DNA from 3 places in the Metabacillus sp. KH_069 genome. Region 2 is predicted to be linked to each of the others. Evidence: a T-box and tRNA genes for the amino acid it is inferred to sense, from the RefSeq annotation. Region 2 holds a T-box; the other regions hold tRNA genes.
The links. A T-box is a leader RNA that pairs with one kind of tRNA and senses whether it is charged. The one in region 2 lies ahead of tyrS (tyrosine--tRNA ligase), so its partner is inferred to be a tRNA-Tyr.
Positions count from the first base shown of each region.

Region 1: it encodes a tRNA-Tyr, which carries the amino acid that the T-box ahead of tyrS (tyrosine--tRNA ligase) is inferred to sense. The anticodon was not compared.
Region 3: it encodes a tRNA-Tyr, which carries the amino acid that the T-box ahead of tyrS (tyrosine--tRNA ligase) is inferred to sense. The anticodon was not compared.

Region 1 is NZ_CM174460.1:175,586-177,822, reverse strand. It holds tRNA gene AC3ISE_RS01030 (tRNA-Ala) at 827-899, opposite strand; tRNA gene AC3ISE_RS01025 (tRNA-Gly) at 919-993, opposite strand; tRNA gene AC3ISE_RS01020 (tRNA-Lys) at 999-1,074, opposite strand; tRNA gene AC3ISE_RS01015 (tRNA-Gln) at 1,103-1,177, opposite strand; tRNA gene AC3ISE_RS01010 (tRNA-Tyr) at 1,294-1,378, opposite strand; tRNA gene AC3ISE_RS01005 (tRNA-Thr) at 1,388-1,463, opposite strand; tRNA gene AC3ISE_RS01000 (tRNA-Val) at 1,528-1,603, opposite strand; tRNA gene AC3ISE_RS00995 (tRNA-Glu) at 1,651-1,725, opposite strand; tRNA gene AC3ISE_RS00990 (tRNA-Thr) at 1,745-1,817, opposite strand; tRNA gene AC3ISE_RS00985 (tRNA-Asn) at 1,822-1,893, opposite strand; rRNA gene rrf (5S ribosomal RNA) at 1,903-2,018, opposite strand; rRNA gene AC3ISE_RS00975 (23S ribosomal RNA) at 2,148-2,237, opposite strand, start outside.
Region 2 is NZ_CM174460.1:3,398,852-3,401,088, reverse strand. It holds gene AC3ISE_RS17145 (transglycosylase domain-containing protein) at 1-486, opposite strand, end outside; T-box leader at 629-857, shown strand; gene tyrS (tyrosine--tRNA ligase) at 908-2,176, shown strand.
Region 3 is NZ_CM174460.1:640,628-642,864, reverse strand. It holds gene AC3ISE_RS03390 (hypothetical protein) at 1-3, opposite strand, end outside; tRNA gene AC3ISE_RS03385 (tRNA-Leu) at 448-528, opposite strand; tRNA gene AC3ISE_RS03380 (tRNA-Leu) at 549-637, opposite strand; tRNA gene AC3ISE_RS03375 (tRNA-Cys) at 657-730, opposite strand; tRNA gene AC3ISE_RS03370 (tRNA-Gly) at 739-813, opposite strand; tRNA gene AC3ISE_RS03365 (tRNA-Gln) at 873-947, opposite strand; tRNA gene AC3ISE_RS03360 (tRNA-His) at 984-1,056, opposite strand; tRNA gene AC3ISE_RS03355 (tRNA-Trp) at 1,084-1,157, opposite strand; tRNA gene AC3ISE_RS03350 (tRNA-Tyr) at 1,176-1,260, opposite strand; tRNA gene AC3ISE_RS03345 (tRNA-Thr) at 1,271-1,346, opposite strand; tRNA gene AC3ISE_RS03340 (tRNA-Phe) at 1,360-1,435, opposite strand; tRNA gene AC3ISE_RS03335 (tRNA-Asp) at 1,609-1,684, opposite strand; tRNA gene AC3ISE_RS03330 (tRNA-Met) at 1,688-1,764, opposite strand; tRNA gene AC3ISE_RS03325 (tRNA-Val) at 1,808-1,883, opposite strand; tRNA gene AC3ISE_RS03320 (tRNA-Glu) at 1,900-1,974, opposite strand; tRNA gene AC3ISE_RS03315 (tRNA-Ser) at 1,989-2,078, opposite strand; tRNA gene AC3ISE_RS03310 (tRNA-Asn) at 2,083-2,157, opposite strand; rRNA gene rrf (5S ribosomal RNA) at 2,173-2,237, opposite strand, start outside.

The DNA of each region.
Region 1 (2,237 bases), 1.2 Mb from region 2:
AATCCATAATTGTGGAATCATAGCGGGTGGGTGATTCCACTTTTCTGCGTAAAATCCATAATTGTGGAATCATAGCGGGTGGGTGATTCCACTTTTCTGCGTAAAATCCATAATTGTGGAATCATAGCGGGTGGGTGATTCCACTTTGCTTGTACAATAACCGTTATGGTGGAATCATAGAGGGAGTTGATTCCACTTTGCTGGCACAATAACCATAATTGTGGAATCATAGCGGGGGTTTGATTCCACTTTGCTGGCACAATAACCGTTATGGTGGAATCATAGCGGGCGTTTGATTCCACTTTTCTGCGCAATAACCGTTATGGTGGAATCATAACGGGTGTTTGACTACACTTTGCTAGCACACTACCCGTTATGGTGGAATCATAGCGGGGGTTGATTCCACTATGCTGCACATGAACCATAATTGTGGAATCATAGCTGGCCTTTGTTTCCACTTTGCCGCGCAATAAACAAAATTATGGAATCATTGAGGGGGACGGTTTCCACTTTGCTGCACAATAACCGTTATGGTGGAATCATAGAGGGTGTTTGACTCCACTTTGCTGGCACAATAACCAAAATTGTGGAACCATAGCGGATCTTTGATTACACATTTAAGTTCATGAACCATATTGTCGAGCGAAAATGATGTAATATCAATAGCAGCATAAAATAGATTAGTCTGTTCTGAAATGGATGGCAATTTTAAATCTGATCAGGCTTGGCCAGCCCGAACGAATCATGATACTTGCTGGCTTCAATTCGCAAGCAACAAAAAAGCCGTCAGACATAAAGTCTGACGGCTTTTACAGGGTACTTATGATGGAGCCTAGCGGGATCGAACCGCTGACCTCCTGCGTGCAAGGCAGGCGCTCTCCCAGCTGAGCTAAGGCCCCGATATAAAAAAAGAAGTTCTGGAGCGGAAGACGGGATTCGAACCCGCGACCCCCACCTTGGCAAGGTGGTGTTCTACCACTGAACTACTTCCGCAATAATGGTGTGCCATGAAGGACTCGAACCTTCGACCCTCTGATTAAAAGTCAGATGCTCTACCGACTGAGCTAATGGCACTTACTACTATTCGCATTTAAAATAAAAATGGCTGGGCTAGCTGGATTCGAACCAGCGCATGACGGAGTCAAAGTCCGTTGCCTTACCGCTTGGCTATAGCCCATCAATTATGTATGTAATCTATAAAATTCTAATTGACCGTAAAATGGTTTATGTTAACTAAACATATTATTTACAGTCTAGACAAGAACTATTCAGTTAAGTTTGTCTAAATGAAAGTGGTGGAGGGGGACGGATTCGAACCGCCGAACCCGGAGGGAGCGGATTTACAGTCCGCCGCGTTTAGCCACTTCGCTACCCCTCCACACATAAGTGGTGCCGGCAAGAGGACTTGAACCCCCAACCTACTGATTACAAGTCAGTTGCTCTACCAATTGAGCTACACCGGCATATAAAGTGAGAAATACAATAATGTTTATTCGCTTTTTAAAGTCGTCTGCTGCAAAGTCTTAATGGTGGAGGATGACGGGCTCGAACCGCCGACCCTCTGCTTGTAAGGCAGATGCTCTCCCAGCTGAGCTAATCCTCCGCATAAAAGATTGTATAATGTTTCACATATTAAGACTTACGTTTAAATGGTGACCCGTACGGGATTCGAACCCGTGTTACCGCCGTGAAAGGGCGGTGTCTTAACCGCTTGACCAACGGGCCGTTTTATTAGTTTAATGTAAGCTCCCAACCGGGCTTGAACCGATGACCTCTTCCTTACCATGGAAGTGCTCTACCGACTGAGCTATGGAAGCAAGGCTCCGCAGGTAGGACTCGAACCTACGACCGATCGGTTAACAGCCGATAGCTCTACCACTGAGCTACTGCGGAATAATGCTAGCCTGGCGACGTCCTACTCTTGCAGGGGGAAACCCCCAACTACCATCGGCGCTGAAGAGCTTAACTTCCGTGTTCGGCATGGGAACGGGTGTGACCTCTTCGCCATCATCACCAGACATAATGACAAAAATTATTATACTATGAAATCCGAAGATTTCAAGCTTTTTTTCGAAAGAATGTTATTCTTTCAAAACTAAATAACGTATGATAACAAGTTTCACTTTGATCTTACACTTTATTAGACTGTGGTTAAGTCCTCGAACGATTAGTATCTGTCAGCTCCACACGTCACCGCGCTTCCACCTCAGACCTATCAACCTGATCATCTTTCAGGG
Region 2 (2,237 bases):
ATTTTTTATCAGCTGCTGAGTGAGCGTGCTTCCCCCAGAACGGTTAGAGGAATTTGTTACTTCTTGAAAAAGTGCGCGCATAATTGCTTTAGGGACAACCCCGTCATGTTCGTAGAAAAACTCGTCCTCCGTAGCGATGACAGCATTTTTTACATGCTTTGAAATATCATCAATCTTTACTTCCTGCCGTTCAATATCCGCGCGGAGCTTCCCTAAATACACAGAATCAGAAAAATAGATCTGCGAGGTTTCTTCGTAATTATAAATATCTTTTTTCATGGAACTATAAGTGCGGAGAGGTTCATCTTTAACAAGCGATGCGAAATAACCTGCGCCGATTCCGCCGCCAAATGATGCGGCAATTAAACCGATGACAAAAAAGATCAGCATCAGGTTCCAGACGACACCGTATGTAATATTAAACCCTTTAACTGTTCTATGTTTGTAAGGCATAAATTTGCTGTACCAAGTTTTGAATTTATCCATTTATGTATCATCCCCCTATACAATCCTTTCAATTATATCATATAAAAACAGTACTTTTGTATGATTATGTCAGATGGTGATGAATCGTTTGACAAGTGAAATTCTATATGGTAAAAAAGATTTATTAGAATTTAAAAGAATTTAAAATGCTTTGAATGGAATAAGTAGTGAACATCTCCCTGTTTTAGAAAGCTGATGGCCGATGAAAATCAGTACACAGATGAATCATGAATTACCTCCAGGAGCTTCTTTTGTGAAAGGCTGAAATGCCAATTAGCGAAAGACGGTCAGAATGCCGTTATATATGCCGAGATAGGAATCAGTATGTCTTTTTCCTAAGTAGGGTGGTACCGCGTAATCACGCCCCTTCATTTATGAAGGGGCGTTTTTGTGTATTTATGAAAAAAAGGAGAGTGTCAGAATGAGCGAATTACTGAAGGATCTTCAGTTCAGAGGACTAATTAATCAAATGACAGACGAAGAAGGCCTGAAAAAGGTTTTGGAAGAGGAGTCTGTGAAATTATATTCCGGTTTTGATCCAACGGCAGACAGTCTGCACATTGGACATTTACTTCCGATATTAACTCTTCGCCGCTTTCAGCAGGCCGGTCACCGTCCGATTGCTTTAGTAGGCGGAGCTACTGGCTTAATTGGCGATCCAAGCGGAAAGAAAGCAGAGAGAACGCTTAATACTTCAGACATTGTACAGGAGTGGTCAAACAAAATTAAAGACCAGCTTTCCCGTTTCCTTGATTTTGATCCTTCAAGTGAAAACCCGGCAACACTTGCCAACAACTTTGACTGGATCGGATCGATGGATTTAATTACATTCTTAAGGGATGTGGGAAAAAACTTCGGCATTAACTACATGCTGGCAAAAGATACGGTGTCTTCAAGAATTGAATCCGGAATCTCATACACAGAGTTCAGCTACATGATTCTGCAGTCATATGACTTTTTAAATTTATACAGATCAGCTGGATGCAAACTTCAAATTGGAGGAAGCGATCAGTGGGGCAACATTACAGCAGGTCTTGAATTGATTCGCAAATCGGAAGAAAACTCCAAAGCATTTGGTTTAACAGTTCCATTGGTAACAAAATCAGACGGCACAAAATTCGGCAAAACAGAAGGCGGCGCCATCTGGCTGGATAAAGAAAAAACGACACCTTACGAGTTCTACCAGTTCTGGATCAATACAGATGACCGCGACGTTATGAAATACATTAAGTTCTTCACGTTCATGTCACACGCGGAAATTGAAGCTCTTGAGCAGGAGCTTATGAGTTCTCCAGAAAAACGCGCTGCCCAAAAAGCGCTGGCTGAAGAAATGACAAAGCTTGTACACGGAGCGGAATCTTTGGATCAGGCCATTAAAATTTCTCAGGCTTTGTTCAGCGGCAACATTAAAGAGCTGACAGGAGATGAAATAGAGCAGGGCTTTAAAGATGTGCCTGCATTTACAGTAGAAGAAGCTGAAATCGGCTTAATCGATTTGCTTGTTCATGCAAAGATCTCTCCTTCAAAACGCCAGGCAAGAGAAGATGTTTCAAACGGAGCAGTATACATCAATGGCGAGCGCATTCAGGACACGAACAAAGTTCTTGGAGCAGAAGACCGCATTGATGGTAAATTCACTGTTATCCGCAGAGGGAAGAAGAAGTACACGTTAATTCAATACAAGAACTAATGAAAAGAGCTAAGTGGTATTTCAGCCGAAACCTATAAACGTTTAAACTTGAGTGGATTGT
Region 3 (2,237 bases), 1.7 Mb from region 2:
CATAGTTGACCCCCAATATTGTTGTTATTAAAACCTGCCTCCAATGATTTTCTTTGAAGGTAACGGATTTGAAAATATAAGATATAGTGAGAGCGCTCGTAAGCCTTTTTTGTTTCTAACCGCTACAAAAATCCTCTGCTTTCGTTTTGCATTAAACATTGGGTTTTGTGTTTTTATGTTTAAACATAAAGTTAATCCAACTGTAATATTGAATTGAGTCTTAGATTCCTAATTTGGCAATCATCAATAAATAAAGAAAAAGCTGTTTTAAAATCAATTTCCTTTACTACTCATGCCATTTTAAATTTATCTTTGTTTAATGACTGGTACGCACACGATTTTATGTACACGATATTTTTGTAAAAATCGTATATTGGAGATAAATAAAAACGTTCCTTACAAAGTGTAAGAAACGTTAATTTGACAGCTTGACATACTGTTCAATGATACCGGTGGTCGGGGTCGAACCGACACTCCAGAGGAACACGATTTTGAGTCGTGCGCGTCTGCCAATTCCGCCACACCGGCAAATGAAATTGTGATGAAGATGGTGCCGAGGACCGGAATCGAACCGGTACGGTAGTCACCTACCGCAGGATTTTAAGTCCTGTGCGTCTGCCAGTTCCGCCACCCCGGCAAGGGTGATAAATAAAAATTGGAGGCGACACCCGGATTTGAACCGGGGATAAAGGTTTTGCAGACCTCTGCCTTACCACTTGGCTATGCCGCCTCAACTATTGGAGCGGAAGACGGGATTCGAACCCGCGACCCCCACCTTGGCAAGGTGGTGTTCTACCACTGAACTACTTCCGCAAATCGCTTTGTAATGTAGTTTATGCAGGAGCTGCACAAAGATGACTCTTAATGAAAAATGGCTGGGCTAGCTGGATTCGAACCAGCGCATGACGGAGTCAAAGTCCGTTGCCTTACCGCTTGGCTATAGCCCAAAACAAAAATAAAAACCCTATTAAGTAAAAAAAAGGGGCGACTGATGGGAATCGAACCCACGAATGCCAGAGCCACAATCTGGTGCGTTAACCACTTCGCCACAACCGCCATTATACTATATAAGATTAATTAAATTGGCAGGGGTAGTAGGACTCGAACCCACACCGGAGGTTTTGGAGACCTCTGTTCTACCTTTAAACTATACCCCTATATTCTTTTTATGAAAATGGTGGAGGGGGACGGATTCGAACCGCCGAACCCGGAGGGAGCGGATTTACAGTCCGCCGCGTTTAGCCACTTCGCTACCCCTCCACACTGTAAGTGGTGCCGGCAAGAGGACTTGAACCCCCAACCTACTGATTACAAGTCAGTTGCTCTACCAATTGAGCTACACCGGCATTTAAGTGTAAATGGTGGCTTGGGACGGAATCGAACCGCCGACACAAGGATTTTCAGTCCTTTGCTCTACCGACTGAGCTACCAAGCCATTTTATAATTTGTAGTACAATAATGATACATTCTTGAAACCTTCGCCCAAATTTCAGTAAGCTTAGCCAAGGAGCAGCTCAATTTGTGCGCTGATGCTTATGCTTCGAAGCTTATTCGATCGTGCTCTACCGACTGAGCTACCAAGCCATTTTATTCTTTTTTAATTAAGAATGGCGGTCCCGACCGGGATCGAACCGGCGATCTCCTGCGTGACAGGCAGGCATGTTAACCGCTACACCACGGGACCATTTGGTTGCGGGGACAGGATTTGAACCTGCGACCTTCGGGTTATGAGCCCGACGAGCTACCAGACTGCTCCACCCCGCGACAATAATAAATGAAGTTTTTGTGCTGCTGTATTCAGTAAAGATGGTGGAGGATGACGGGCTCGAACCGCCGACCCTCTGCTTGTAAGGCAGATGCTCTCCCAGCTGAGCTAATCCTCCGCAGTGAAAATGATGTTGGTGACCCGTACGGGATTCGAACCCGTGTTACCGCCGTGAAAGGGCGGTGTCTTAACCGCTTGACCAACGGGCCATTTATATAAATAGTGGCGGAGAGCAAGGGATTCGAACCCTTGAGACGGGTTACCGCCTACACGATTTCCAATCGTGCTCCTTCGGCCACTCGGACAGCTCTCCAAAATGGCTCCGCAGGTAGGACTCGAACCTACGACCGATCGGTTAACAGCCGATAGCTCTACCACTGAGCTACTGCGGAATAATATTTTCACTAGCCTGGCAACGTCCTACTCTCACAGGGGGAAACCCCCAACTACCATCGGCGCTAAAGAGCTTAAC